DNA from 2 places in the Streptomyces sp. 71268 genome. Region 2 is predicted to be linked to the other one. Evidence: riboswitches for the same ligand, from Rfam matches in the RefSeq annotation. Region 2 holds a riboswitch; the other holds the start of a gene.
What was found. A riboswitch is a leader RNA that binds a small molecule or an ion and turns the genes downstream of it on or off. The one in region 2 is predicted to bind glycine.
Positions count from the first base shown of each region.

Region 1: another riboswitch for glycine. It lies ahead of gcvT (glycine cleavage system aminomethyltransferase GcvT); the one in region 2 lies ahead of gcvP (aminomethyl-transferring glycine dehydrogenase).

Region 1 is NZ_CP114200.1:2,274,031-2,281,453, forward strand. Features, by position in the region: gene OYE22_RS08295 (enhanced serine sensitivity protein SseB C-terminal domain-containing protein) at 842-1,609, opposite strand; gene OYE22_RS08300 (enhanced serine sensitivity protein SseB) at 1,785-2,576, opposite strand; partial or broken gene OYE22_RS08305 (AAA family ATPase) at 2,907-3,455, opposite strand; glycine riboswitch at 4,177-4,292, shown strand; gene gcvT (glycine cleavage system aminomethyltransferase GcvT) at 4,444-5,580, shown strand; gene gcvH (glycine cleavage system protein GcvH) at 5,711-6,088, shown strand; gene glyA (serine hydroxymethyltransferase) at 6,136-7,395, shown strand.
Region 2 is NZ_CP114200.1:567,542-574,964, reverse strand. Features, by position in the region: gene OYE22_RS02060 (FHA domain-containing protein) at 335-871, shown strand; gene OYE22_RS02055 (MerR family transcriptional regulator) at 898-1,638, shown strand; gene OYE22_RS02050 (bifunctional nuclease family protein) at 1,692-2,165, shown strand; gene OYE22_RS02045 (MerR family transcriptional regulator) at 2,333-2,947, shown strand; gene OYE22_RS02040 (DNA polymerase IV) at 2,983-4,473, shown strand; gene OYE22_RS02035 (PRC-barrel domain-containing protein) at 4,456-4,854, opposite strand; glycine riboswitch at 4,977-5,075, shown strand; gene gcvP (aminomethyl-transferring glycine dehydrogenase) at 5,257-7,423, shown strand, end outside.

The DNA.
Region 1 (7,423 bases), 1.7 Mb from region 2:
GAACTTGGCGTGCGGGTACCGCTGATGGTGCGAGAGCTGCGAAGCGAGATCCGCCCTCGTGGCCCTGAGTACGGCCAAGCGCGAGAACGTTGGCACGGGCTCGGCGCGAAGAGTGCGGACGGACCGGGAAGTTCACCCGCGGCGCGTCACCCGTTCGGGTCGTGTGACGCGCCACACGTCCCTTGGAGCGGGAGTCTTCAACGCTGCCGCGATCACCCGCCAGACCTCATCGGTAATGGATGCGCAACTGTGATGTGGCCAGGAAGGTTCCGTTATCCGAACAGTGGAGCCGGATGAGCGGGGCGCAGTCGGCCGATTACCCACTCGCGAACAGGGGTTGTGGCCAGCGACGGCCGCCCGCGCCAGGCGGAGGGACAAACTCCCTGGTGCGCCCCTGACGCACCGGCCGGGATTGGCGCGTTCCCGCCACCATGGCGGGTCCCCGCGAGGGGCCGCGACGGGAGGCCGCGGGCAACGGCGGGGCAACACGCGGTGTGCGCCGGGGCACCACCCGGGGCCCAGCGGGGCATCGCGCGGGGTGCGACGGGGCGCTGGGCAGGGTGCGACGGGGCGCTGGGCGGGGTGCGGCATATCGGGTGAACGCCGCGTCTCCGGCAGGGAGTGCGTACCGGGCATGCGTCCCGGGCGAGCGGCGCCGGCGCGCCAGCGGGCAGGCGGGCGGCCCGAGTTCGGGCCGGCGGCGCCCGCCGCAAGCCCCGGACCGGGAGCTACGGGCGTGGGCTACGGGCGCGGGCGCGTGTGGGGGCTACGGGCGCGGGCGCGTGTGGGGGCTACGGGCGTGGGCGCGTGTGGGGCTGTGAGCCGGGGCGGCCGGGGGCGCTCAGTACGGCTGGGGTTGCGGCGGGTAGCCGTATCCGGCCGTGGGCGCGGGCGCGGGTCCGTAGAGGTCGCGGTCGAAGAAGGGGCGGCTGTTGGCCTGCATCCACATCGCCACCGGGTCGTACGCGTCGGCCATCGCGACCGTGGAGACCGGCAGCCCGTCGGGCACCACCCCGATGGCCTGACGCATCATCAACCGTACGGATTCCACGGCCTGTTGGCTCGTGTCGTACAGCTCAAGGCCGATGGCCAGGTACGGGCTGCCGAGCGCCGGCTGTACCCAGGCGCGGCGCAGCGAGCGCACCGCGGGCGTGCGGTGCGCGTGCTGCCCGAGCAGGGCGTAGAACTGGTGCATCTCCACCGTGGGTTCGCTCAGCCGCAGCGGCCCCGCGGGCAGTCGGTCCAGGCCCCCCGCCACGCGCCGCAGGTCGGCCCAGGGGACGCCGACGCCGCCGCCGGGGGCGTGCGGGTTGAGCCACAGGCCCCAGCGCTCGGGGAAGAGCGCGGCGGCGACCTGCCGGCCGGTGACCACCTCGTGGGAGCGGTGCCAGCCGCTGGCGGCCAGCTCGTGCGCGGAGGTCACGCACGGCGCGTAGCCGAGGCCGTCGATGTCCATGTTTCCGTACTGGGCGTCGGGTGATCCCGGCTGGCCGTGCCACAGGAGCATCCACACCTGGCCCTCGACGAGGGCGTGCAGGAGGCGCTCGTACGCGTCGAAGCGCCCTGGGGAGACCTGCCCCAGCGCCTCCTCGACCTGCCCGGCGGGCACACCCGCCCCGCCTCGCCCGCCACCGCCGAGATACGAGTCGCTGCGCACCCCCCTGTCCGCGCCCGCGCTCACCTGGTTACGCCCCTTCTGTCGGCCGATGTCCGGGGCGTCGTCGCACGCCCCGCCCGGTCATCCAACCAGCTTACGAGTCCCCCTCGACAGCTCCCGCACGACGTCACACGTCCCGGTCGAAGAACGGTCGCACCCGCCCCAGCATCCAGTCCGCCACCGGGTCCTGGGCGATGTCCAGCAGGACGAGCTGTACCGGCCAGGCCACCGGGACCGCGCCGAGCGCCCGGCCGAGCGCGTCCAGCACCAGGGCGCGCGCCTGCGGGTCGGGCCGGTCCACCTCGACGCCGACGAACAGGGCCGGGGGCTGGCCCTCGACGCTGGCCAGGGCCCGGCGCGCGGTCCGCACGCCGGGCGTCGCCGTGAACTCGATGCCGGCCGCGGCCAGGAAGTCGACCGGCTCGTCTTGCCAGTCGGGCTCGTAGAGCAGCACCCGGCCGCCCGACGCGGCCCCGTCCAGGGGGGTGCGGCCGGCGCGGCACAGTTCGGCGACGGCGGGCGTCGGGAGCGGGACGCCGACCGCGCCGCCCGGGTTCACGACGATGCCCACCTGTGGGGGCAGCCCACGGGCGAACTCGACGGCCGGGGCGACGGTGAAGGACATCTGGCCGCCGGTGAGCGCGTGGAACTGCGCCTCGGAGCTGAAGACCGGGGTGAAGGCGGCGCCGTCCAGTTCGATGGTGGCGAGGTCCAACTCGGTGCTGTCCGGGCCACCGCCGCGCGGCAGCGGCACCCATATCAGGCTGCGCCCGAGTACCTCGACGACGCGGGCGCCCGCGCCCGTCCGCTGTTGTCCGTCCGGGCCCAGCGCGAGCGAGGCGGCCAGCACCTCTTCGAGCTCGTTGCACGGGAAACCGCCGACAGCCGGGGAGGTTTCGTGTCGCTCAGGGATGCTCATCTCGTCCAACCACCGTCTCGTCCGACCTGCCTACGCACCCTAACGGCTGCACCCGCCCCCGCTCCCGCGGGCCACCGCCCGCCCGGGCGCACGGCACCCTTCGCGGGCGCCTGCCCACCGGGTCCCGCGCCGGCACGCGGCGCGGGCGCGGGAGCCGCCGGCGCCCCGTCGGGCGCGTGGGGTGCCCCGCGTACAGACAGACGCGCGGGGCGCCGCGTACGGGTGCACGGAGGTGGCGCCCCGTCGTGTCCCGTTGCATCTCGGGGCGCCCCGTACCCGGCGCGCCGGGCCGCCCTCGCCGCGCGGGCGCGAGCGCGGGCGGCTACGGGTCTAGTCGAACCCGATGTCGGCCAGCGCCCCGGCCGCCGCGCGGTCCAGCAGGACCGCCGACGCGCAGCCGGCCGGCGGGGCTCCCGCGAGCGCCTCCGCGCGCAGCCGACCGACCGCGGCGCGGTGGCGGCCGAAGGCGTACGGGGAGACCCCACGGCCCCGCGCCGCCTGCCCGGCCAGGGCCACGCCCGGCGGCACGTCCAGCAGGACCAGGTGGAGGGCGACGCCGCGACGCCGCGCGCAGCGGGCCAGCCAGCGGCGTACCCACGGCATGGTGCCGCAGTCGTGGACGACGACGCTGTCGCCGGAGCGCACGGCCCGGCGCAACCCCGCGTAGTGCGCCAGGCGCACCAGCGGTCGGTAGGCGGAGTAGGCCAGCCACGGTGGCATCCGGCGTTCCCAGCGGTCCCTGGCGTCCTGCGAGTCGACCCGCCGCACCGGCCGGCCCTGCGCGTCACGGGCCGGCACCACCCGGCGGATCAGGGTGCTCTTCCCGCTGCCGGGCAGCCCGGAGACGACGACCAGGTCACCGGCGACGTAGCGCAGCTCGCGCACCCGGGCCGGCGGGGCGGCTGCCACGGCTGCCGTGGGCGGGGCTGACGGGGTCGGCGGGGCTGACGGAGCCGTCGGGACGGCCGGGACCGGCGGTCGCGGTGGGGCGCCGGCGGCGCGCGCCCGTGGGAGGTGGCCGCCGCCGTCGGGCACGCGCGGGCCCTGGTCACCGGCGGACTCCGGGGGCGTGGGGCTACTGGCGGGCTCCTCGCCGGGCGGGCCCCCGGCGCGCCGTTCGCCGACGCCGGGGTCGGCCGAGAGGCGCTCGCCCGAGGGGCCGTCAGCCGTGGAGTGGTCGGCAGTGGAGCGGTCAGCCGTGGAGCGGTCGGCCGTGGAGCGGTCGGCTAAGTCCGTCAGCGTCGCGCCGGGCTGCGTGCGGGCCCGGTCCGCCGGCTGGGCGTGGGCCCGGCCGCCGGCGCGCAGGTCGCGGACCCGGGGGCCGCGGCCCGGCCGCACCAGTTCCCCGGCCGCCCGCGCCCGCTGCCGCGACGGCGCGGCTGGCGCGGTCACTGGAGGTGTTCGTGACTGTCCCGCCTGCGTGCCCTGACCCTGCAACGTGATCGTCCTCCCCGAGCATGACGGCGGCGGTCACCACGGTCCGTATCCACCGAGTGTAAAGAAGAGGTAATACGCCCCACCGGAGATTTGGGTGCCGGACCGGGGGTCCATCGCTCGCCTGTCCGTGTCATGATGTGCGCGCAACTGCATACTGGCCGCTTGAATCCATGCGGGAGAGTTCCCGGACCAGCGATGATCTGCTCGATCAGCCGCCCGGGACGCCGAAGGAGCAAGTCCTCCCTTGAATCTCTCAGGCCCCGATACCGCGTGGATGAGGCAGATCTGAAAAGCGAGCCGTTCGCGCGGCTCCACCCAAGGTGCAAGCCTGCCCCGCTCCGCGGGGGGTCAAGGCGAACCTCTCAGGTTCCGATGACAGATGGGGAGGATGTCCTCGCCAGCCCTGCCCACCCCCTGGGAGTCCGCACCGATGAGCAGCCTGCCCGATTCTCCGCGCCGCACCGCCCTCGACGCGACCCATCGCGCGCTCGGCGCCACCATGACCGACTTCGCGGGCTGGGACATGCCGCTGCGGTACGGCAGTGAGCGCGAGGAGCACGTCGCCGTCCGCACCCGCGCCGGCCTGTTCGACCTCTCCCACATGGGCGAGATCACGCTGACCGGCCCGCAGGCCGCCGAGGCGCTCGACTTCGCCCTCGTCGGCAACCTGTCCTCGGTGGCCGTCGGCCGCGCCCGCTACACCATGATCTGCGACGCCGACGGCGGCATCCTGGACGACCTGATCGTCTACCGGCTGGCCGACCAGACGTACCTGGTGGTGGCCAACGCCTCCAACGCGCAGACCGTGCTGGACGCGCTGACCGAGCGCGCCGCCGGCTTCGACGCCGCCGTCCGGGACGACCGCGACGCGTACGCGCTGCTCGCCGTCCAGGGCCCCGAGTCCCCCGGCATTCTGAAGTCGCTGACCGACGCCGACCTGGACGGGCTCAAGTACTACGCGGGCCTGCCCGGCACCGTCGCCGGCGTCCAGGCGCTGATCGCCCGTACCGGGTACACCGGTGAGGACGGTTTCGAGCTGTTCGTCGCCCCGGGCGACGCCGAGACCCTGTGGCAGGCGCTGACCGAGGCCGGCGCGCCGGTCGGGCTGATCCCGTGCGGGCTCTCCTGCCGCGACACGCTGCGCCTTGAGGCGGGCATGCCGCTGTACGGCAACGAGCTGACCACCGCGACCACGCCCTTCGACGCCGGGCTCGGCCGCGTGGTGAAGTTCGAGAAGACGACCAACGGTGGCCGCTTCGTCGGCCGCGAGCCGTTGGAGGGGGCGGCCAAGCGGGCCGCCGAGGCCCCGCCGCGCAAGCTGGTCGGGCTGGTCGCCACGGGCCGTCGGGTGCCGCGCGCCGGGTTCTCCGTCGTGGCCGCCGACGGCACCGTGATCGGCGAGGTGACCTCCGGCGCCCCGTCGCCCACCCTCGGCAAGCCGATCGCCATGGCCTACGTGGACGCGGAGCACGCCGCTCCGGGCACCGAGGGCGTGGCCGTGGACATCCGTGGGACGCACGAGCCGTACGAGGTCGTCGCGCTCCCCTTCTACAAGCGCGAGCGCTAGCCGCCGCCCCGGTCCCACCCGACCGAGGTGTCCGTTTGCTTTCCGTACGGCACCTCGGCGGCGTTTGTCCGTTCCATCGTTTTCCCGCCCCCTTGCACGACCACGCCATCGCGTACAGGAGAATCAGGTCATGAGCAACCCCCAGCAGCTTCGCTACAGCAAGGAGCACGAGTGGCTGTCGGCCGCCGAGGACGGCGTGTCGACGGTCGGCATCACCGAGCACGCCGCGGGCGCGCTCGGCGATGTCGTCTTCGTCCAGCTCCCGGAGGTCGGCGCCGAGGTCACCGCGGGCGAACCCTGCGGTGAGCTGGAGTCGACCAAGTCGGTCAGCGACCTGTACGCGCCGGTAACCGGTGAGATCACCGAGGTCAACCAGGACGTCGTGGACGACCCGTCGCTGGTGAACACGGCCCCCTTCGAGGGTGGCTGGCTGTTCAAGGTGAAGATTTCGGACGAGCCGGACGACCTGCTCTCCGCCGACGAGTACACGGCCTTCACCGAAAGCTGAGCACCTTTCCACGTGACCCTGACGCCTCTGATCTGATCGGGATGCCGATGTCGACTTTCAACAGTTCCCTCCACGAGTTCGACCCGGACGTCGCCGCCGCCGTCGACGCCGAGCTCCACCGCCAGCAGTCCACCCTGGAGATGATCGCGTCGGAGAACTTCGCTCCGGTCGCCGTCCTGGAGGCCCAGGGCACGGTCCTCACCAACAAGTACGCCGAGGGCTACCCGGGCCGCCGCTACTACGGCGGCTGCGAGCACGTGGACGTCATCGAGCGGATCGCCATCGACCGCATCAAGGCGCTGTTCGGCGCCGAGGCGGCCAACGTGCAGCCGCACTCGGGCGCGCAGGCGAACGCCGCCGCGATGTTCGCGCTGCTCAAGCCCGGCGACACGATCATGGGCCTGAACCTCGCGCACGGTGGGCACCTGACCCACGGCATGAAGATCAACTTCTCCGGCAAGCTCTACAACGTGGTCGCCTACCACGTGGACGAGCAGACCGGTCAGGTCGACATGGACGAGATCCAGCGGCTGGCCAAGGAGCACCGTCCGAAGCTGATCGTGGCCGGCTGGTCCGCGTACCCGCGCCAGCTCGACTTCGCGGCCTTCCGCCGGGTGGCCGACGAGGTCGGCGCGTACCTGATGGTGGACATGGCGCACTTCGCCGGCCTGGTCGCCGCGGGTCTGCACCCCTCGCCGGTGCCGCACGCGCACGTGGTGACCACCACCACGCACAAGACGCTCGGCGGCCCGCGCGGCGGCGTGATCCTGTCCACGGCCGAACTCGCCAAGAAGATCAACTCGGCGGTCTTCCCCGGTCAGCAGGGTGGCCCGCTGGAGCACGTGATCGCGGCCAAGGCCGTCGCCTTCAAGATGGCGGCCTCGGAGGAGTTCAAGGAGCGCCAGCAGCGCACCCTTGAGGGCTCGCGCATCCTGGCCGAGCGGCTGACCCAGGCCGACGTGGCCGAGGCGGGCGTGGCCGTGCTGTCCGGCGGCACGGACGTGCACCTGGTCCTGGTGGACCTGCGCAACTCCGAGCTGGACGGCCAGCAGGCGGAGGACCGGCTGCACGAGGTCGGCATCACCGTCAACCGCAACGCCATCCCGAACGACCCGCGCCCCCCGATGGTCACCTCGGGCCTGCGGATCGGCACCCCGGCGCTGGCCACCCGTGGCTTCACGACCGAGGACTTCCGCGAGGTCGCCGACGTCATCGCGCAGGCGCTTAAGCCGGTCTACGACGCCGAGGCGCTGCGCGGTCGGGTGAGCGCGCTGGCCGCGAAGCACCCGCTGTACTCCACGCTGTAACCCCTCGGCTGGGCGCCTTTTCCGGGGC
Region 2 (7,423 bases):
TGGTGGTCACGGACGTTGTGAGGGTGTCCGGGTCAGCCGGTGTGTGCATCGAGGGTTTGTCCTGCCCCACGGGCGGGTCTGTTTCAGTCAAGGGGAATCGCCCGTGAAGTTGTTTGCGAAGTTGTTCGGCAAGAGTGCACGCCCGGAGGGTGGCACCGCTCGCCATCGAGGGCGCGCTGCCGAAGGAAGCGGGGCTCAGGAGGAGCGCCCGCTGTTCCGGGACCAGGTCGGTGGCCAGCCCGGTGGCCACGGCGCGTCGTCTGTTGACCCTGCCGGAGCCGGACCCATAGGTTTCGGGGAACGATCAGCCTCAAGTACGGGTGGAGGGTCCGGGGTGCCTGTTTGCCCCAGGTGCGGGCACCAGGCCAGCGCCACGAGCAAGTTCTGCTCCAACTGCGGCACGCCGCTGCGGGCCGGAGCGACGCCCGAGCGTGCCTCGGAGACGACGTCCACCATCTCGATCTCGGGCCTTGAGGCGTACGACTCCGAGACGACCGGCCAGACGCCGCTGCCGTCGCTGACGCCGGAGGCCCAGGCCGCGGTGGACGCGCTGCCGGCGGGGTCGGCGCTGCTGGTCGTCCGGCGCGGCCCGAACTCGGGGAGCCGCTTCCTGCTGGACAGCGAGTTGACGACGGCCGGTCGTCACCCGAACAGCGACATCTTCCTCGACGACGTCACCGTCTCGCGCCGGCACGTGGAGTTCCGCCGTGGCCCTGACGGCGGCTTCTCGGTCGCCGACGTGGGCAGCCTGAACGGCACCTACGTCAACCGTGAGCGGATCGACGCCGTGCTGCTCAACAACGGCGACGAGGTGCAGATCGGTAAGTACCGGCTGGTCTTCTACGCCAGCCAGCGGGGATTCGGCATCTGAGCGACCAGGGGAGCCGAGGAAGGTTCATGCGTCACTCACCGTCGGGCGGTGCCGGACACGGCACCGCCCCCGCGGACGGCCGGCTGCTGAGCATCGGGGCCGTGCTGAACCTGCTTCGGGACGAGTTCCCCGAGGTCACGATCTCGAAGATCCGCTTTCTTGAGGCCGAGGGGCTGGTCGAGCCCCAGCGCACTCCCTCGGGCTACCGGAAGTTCTCCCGGGCGGACGTGGAGCGGCTCGGGTACGTGCTGCGCACGCAGCGCGACCACTACCTGCCGCTGAAGGTCATCCGGGAGCACCTGGACGCCCTGGAGCGCGGGGAGCAGGTGCCGCTACCCGCTCCCGCCCAGCCCCGCGACCTGCTCGACGGGGAGCCGCCGGCGGCGGAGGAGCCGACGGCGGCCAGGGTCGGCCGTGCGGAGCTGCTGGCCGCCGCCGAGGTGGGTGAGGCGGAACTGGCCGAGTGGGAGTCCTACGGGCTGCTCAGCGCCGCCTCGGACGGCGGATACGACGTCGGCGCGGTCGCCGTGGCCAAGCTCATCGCCGATCTCGGCAGGGCTGGTCTGGAACCGCGCCATCTTCGGGCCATCAAGGCCGCCGCCGATCGGGAGGCCGGCCTTGTCGAGCAGCTCGTCGCACCCCTGCGCAGGCATAGAAACCCGCAGACCAGAGCCCATGCGGAGGCCACCGCCCGGGAGCTGGCGGGGCTGTCCGTACGGCTGCACGCGGCGCTCGTGGAAGCCGCGCTGCGGGTCAGGTTGCACTGAGTGCCGCGGTGCCCGACTACCCAAACCGGTCGACCAGGTCCTAGGGTTGCTGTGTGAATGAGCTCGACGTCGTGGGTGTCCGGGTGGAAATGCCTTCCAACCAGCCGATCGTGCTTCTCCGTGAAGTGGGAGGCGACCGGTACCTGCCCATCTGGATTGGGCCGGGAGAGGCGACTGCCATCGCCTTCGCGCAGCAGGGCATGGCCCCCGCGCGACCGCTGACCCATGACCTTTTCAAGGACGTGCTGGAAGCGGTGGGTCAGGAACTCACCGAGGTCCGGATCACCGACCTGCGGGAGGGCGTCTTCTACGCGGAGCTGGTGTTCGCCAGCGGCGTGGAGGTCAGCGCCCGGCCGTCGGACGCCATAGCGCTGGCTCTGCGCACCGGAACGCCGATCTACGGCAGCGACGGTGTGTTGGACGACGCGGGCATCGCCATCCCGGACGAGCAGGAGGACGAGGTCGAGAAGTTCCGCGAGTTCCTCGACCAGATCTCTCCGGAAGACTTCGACACCAACAGCCAGTGAGCCGCTGACGCCGGCCGTGATGGACATCCGGCCAGCCGTTCCCGGCGGAGTGTCGTGGTAAACCACTCCCAGGGTGATTATCACTCGGCGTGCCGAGTGTGGCGATCGTTGACGCACCCCGAGTGACTGCCTACCGTCGAGAAGGCAGGTCAAGGACGGAGGTCGGCGTGAGAAGCACCGGCGAGGGCACGGCGGCAGGCGGTCCGTATCCGCTTCCCGGGGGCGGGGCCGGATCGGCGCCCGGACAGCCGGTCGCGACACGCGCCATGGCTCCCGAGGAGCCCGCGTCCGAGGACGTCGGCTACCGCGGGCCCACGGCGTGCGCGGCGGCGGGCATCACCTACCGGCAGCTCGACTACTGGGCGCGTACCGGACTCGTGGAGCCGAGCGTGCGGCCGGCTCACGGCTCCGGCAACCAGCGCCTGTACAGCTTCCGCGACGTGGTCGTCCTCAAGATCGTCAAGCGGCTCCTCGACACCGGCGTCTCGCTCCAGAACATCCGCACCGCGGTGCGGCACCTGGGGCTGCGCGGGGACGCCGACCTGGCGCAGATGACCCTGATGAGCGACGGGGCGACGGTGTACGAGTGCACGTCGCCGGACGAGGTCGTGAACCTGCTCCAGGGCGGCCAGGGCGTCTTCGGCATCGCCGTCGGCGTGGTGTGGCGGGACGTGGAGGCGGCGCTGTCCCAGTTGCACGGGGAGCGCGTGGACACCGGCGAGACGCTGGCCCGCCACCACCCCGGGGACGAGCTGGCCAGGCGGCGCAACCGCGCGGTCTGAGCCCGGTTGTCAGTGGCGTACGGCACTATCGTGGTGTGAGGGGTGCGCCAACAATCCTGCATCTGGACATGGATGCCTTCTACGCGGCGGCGGAGCAGGCATCCAAGCCCAGCTTGCGTGGGAAACCGGTGATCGTCGGGGGGCTTGGGCCGCGCGGCGTCGTGTCCACGGCCTCGTACGAGGCGCGGGTCTTCGGGGTGCACTCGGCCATGGCCATGGCGCAGGCCCGCCGGCTGTGCCCCAACGCCGCCTACCTCACGCCGCGCTTCTCGCTGTACCGGCAGGTCAGCGACGTGGTGATGGGACTGTTGGCGAGGCTGTCGCCGCTGGTGGAGCCGCTCAGCCTGGACGAGGCGTTCGTCGATCTCGAAGTCGGCGGCGTGGAGCCCCGATTGGAGGCGGCCCGCGCGGTGGGAGAGCGGCTGCGCCGCGACATCGCCGCCGCGACCGGGCTCTCCGGGTCGGTCGGGCTCGCCGGCTCCAAGATGCTCGCCAAGATCGCCTCCGAGCAGGCCAAGCCCGACGGCCTGGTGGTGATCGAGCCGGGCACCGAGATGGCGCTGCTCGGGCCGATGTCGGTGCGGGCCATCCCCGGAGTCGGTCCGGCGACGGCCGAGGCGCTGCGGCGCGCCGGCATCCACACCGTGGCGGAGTCGGCCGAGGCCGGGGAGGCCGAGTTGGTGCGGCTGCTCGGCAAGGCCCACGGCGCCTCGCTGTTCGCGCTGGCCAGTGGGCGGGACGAGCGCCCGGTGGTCGCCGACCGGGACACCAAGTCGGTCTCCGTGGAGGACACGTTCGACGAGGACCTCACCGACCGCTCGCGGGTGCAGTTCGAGGTGGCCCGGCTCGCGGACCGGTGCGTGGAGCGGCTGCGGGAGGCGGGCAGGTCGGGGCGCACGGTCGTGGTCAAGGTCCGGCGCTACGACTTCTCGACGCTCACCCGCTCCGAGACGCTACGCGGCCCCACGGACGACCCCTCGGTGGTGCGGGAGGCCGCGCGGCGGCTCATCGACGGCGTGGAGACGAGCGAGGGAGTGCGCCTCCTCGGCGTCGGCGTCACCGGTCTGGCCGACTACACGCAGGAGGACCTCTTCGCGCAGGCCGCCATGGAGCGTGAAGCGCTGGAAGGGGCCCAGCGGGCCCGGGACGAGGCTTCGGGCAGACCTGACCCCGGGCCGGCCCCGGGCCCGGAGAGCGCCCCGCAGGGCCCCATATTCGAGCCGTCGCCCGAGCTTCCCAGGCACTGGCTGCCGGGTCACGACGTCGTGCACGCGGAGTACGGCCCCGGCTGGGTGCAGGGCAGCGGCGTGGGGCGGGTGACCGTGCGGTTCGAGCAGCCCTGGTCGGCGCCGGGCCGTGTGCGGACGTTCGCCGTCGACGACCCGGCCCTCGCGCCTGCCGAGCCCCTGCCGTTGGTGCGCCCGGAGATACCGCCCGGGGCGCCGGCAGCCGACCTGCCGGCCGTGGACATCGGGGCCGGCGGCGGGGTGGCGGCCGGCGCCGGCGGGTCAGCCGTCGGAGGGTGAGCCGCCCGGACTCTCCTCGCCGGCGATGCGCCCGAAGCCGGTGTCCGGGGGAGGGGCGGGGCCGCGCCGCGAGGTGTCGAGCCCGTAGTGCCGGTAGAGCTGGACCTCCTGCTCGGGCGAGAGGTGCCGGCCGACGCCGAGGTCCGGGGCGCCCTTGATCAACGCCCGGTCGAACGGGATGCGCAGCGTCTCGTCGACCACCTCGCTCGGCTCCAGCGGGACGAAGACATCGCGCCCGAACAAGCCGGTGCGCACGGCTGCCCACTCGGGTTCGCCCGTCGCGTCATCGAGATAGACCTCGTCCACCGTGCCGATCTTCGTGCCGTGGCGGTCGAACGCCTTGCGGCCTATCAACTGCCGCGGGTCGGTGTCCGTGTGCACCGTCCATCACCTCCAACAAAGTCATGACTGCCCCCTATGACACCTACGTAAGGCCAGATCCAGCTCGTCGGCCACTTGAGGGGCTGGCCGACATCGCCGCTGGTAGGCTGGCAGACGGCTGTCGACCCCGTGCGGGAGAGCTCTCCGTCGCAAGCTGGCGGGGGCGCCGAAGGAGCAAATCCTCCCCGGAATCTCTCAGGCACACGTACCGTACGGACGAGGTCACTCTGGAAAGCAGGGCGGGTCACGGGCAACATGCCGGAGCCCTTCCTCACCGACGGTGAAAGCCGGATCGCTGCGCGGGCCGGTGAAGCTCTCAGGTTGAGATGACAGAGGGGGAGGCCGTACGGGCACCAGCGCCTTGGTGCCCCCCAAGGTCGCTTGACCAGGAGGCCCCCGTAGATGACCGCACACCGCATCTCCCTGACCGAGTTGGAGCGCGGCACGCCCTTCGACGAGCGCCACATCGGGCCTGACCGCGAGGCGCAGGCCAAGATGCTCGCCCAGGTCGGCTTCGGCTCGCTCGACGAGCTGACCGCGGCAGCCGTGCCCGACGTGATCAAGAGCGCCGAGTCGCTGCGGCTGCCCGACGCCAGGACCGAGGCGGAGGTGCTCGCCGAGCTGCGCGAGCTGGCCGACCGCAACGAGGTCGTCACGCCCATGATCGGCCTCGGGTACCACGGCACGTTCACCCCGCCGGTGATCCTGCGCAACGTGATGGAGAACCCGTCCTGGTACACCGCGTACACGCCGTACCAGCCCGAGATCTCGCAGGGCCGCCTCGAGGCGCTGCTGAACTTCCAGACCGTGGTGTCCGACCTGTCCGGGCTGCCCACCGCGAGCGCCTCCCTGTTGGACGAGGGCACCGCCGCCGCGGAGGCCATGGCGCTCTCCCGCCGGGTCGGCAAGGTCAAGCAGGGCGTCTTCCTCGTCGACGCGGACTGTCTGCCGCAGACCATCGCCGTCATCCAGACCCGCGCCGAACCGACCGGCGTCGAGGTCGTCGTCGCCGACCTGTCCGACGGCATCCCGGACGAGATCGCCGAGCGCGGTGTCTTCGGCATCCTCCTCCAGTACCCCGGCGCTTCCGGCGCACTCCGCGACCCGCGCGCCGTCATCGAGCGGGCCCACGAGCTCGGCGCCGTCGTCACGGTCGCCGCCGACCTGCTCGCCCTCACCCTGCTGACCTCGCCCGGCGAACTCGGCGCCGACATCGCCGTCGGCAGCACCCAGCGCTTCGGCGTGCCGCTGGGCTTCGGCGGTCCGCACGCCGGGTTCATGGCCGTCGACGACAAGTTCGCCCGCAGCCTGCCGGGCCGGCTGGTCGGCGTCTCCGTGGACGCGGACGGCAACAAGGCGTACCGGCTGGCGCTGCAGACCCGCGAGCAGCACATCCGCCGTGAGAAGGCCACCAGCAACATCTGCACCGCGCAGGTCCTGCTCGCCGTGATGGCCGGCATGTACGCCGTCTACCACGGCCCCCAGGGCCTGGCCGCCATCGCGCGCCGTACGCACCGCTACGCCACCGTGCTCGCCGAGGGGCTGCGGGCCGGCGGGGTGGAGGTCGTACACGAGGCGTACTTCGACACGCTGACCGTGCGGGTTCCGGGTCGGGCCGCCGAGGTCGTGGCCGCCGCGCGCGAGGCCGGCGTCAACCTGCGGCTCGTCGACGCCGACCAGGTGGGCATCGCCTGCGACGAGACCACCGGTCGCGCGCAGCTCGCCGCCGTGTGGGGCGCGTTCGGTATCAACGCCGACGTGGAGGCGCTGGACGCCGCCGTGGCCGACGCGCTGCCGCAGTCGCTGCTGCGTACCAGCGACTACCTCACCCACCCCGTCTTCCACCAGCACCGCTCCGAGACCGCGATGCTGCGCTACCTGCGCAAGCTCGCCGACCGCGACTACGCGCTGGACCGAGGCATGATCCCGCTCGGCTCCTGCACGATGAAGCTGAACGCGACCACCGAGATGGAGCCGGTGACCTGGCCGGAGTTCGGCGGGCTGCACCCGTTCGCGCCCATCGAGCAGGCGCAGGGCTACCTCACGCTGATCAGGGAGCTGGAGGACCGGCTCGCCGAGGTCACCGGCTACGACAAGGTCTCGCTCCAGCCCAACGCCGGGTCGCAGGGCGAGCTGGCCGGCCTGCTGGCCGTGCGCGCCTACCACCGGGCCAACGGGGACGAGCAGCGCACCGTGTGCCTGATCCCCTCCTCCGCGCACGGCACCAACGCCGCGAGCGCCGTGATGGCCGGCATGAAGGTCGTCGTCGTCAAGACCGGCGACGACGGCGAGGTCGACACGGCCGACCTGCACGCCAAGATCGAGAAGCACGGCAACGAGTTGGCCGTGCTCATGGTCACCTACCCGTCGACGCACGGCGTGTTCGAGGAGCACATCAGCGACATCTGCGCCGCGGTGCACGACGCCGGCGGCCAGGTGTACGTGGACGGCGCCAACCTCAACGCGCTGGTCGGCTTGGCCAAGCCGGGCCACTTCGGTGGCGACGTCTCGCACCTGAACCTGCACAAGACGTTCTGCATCCCGCACGGCGGCGGCGGCCCCGGCGTCG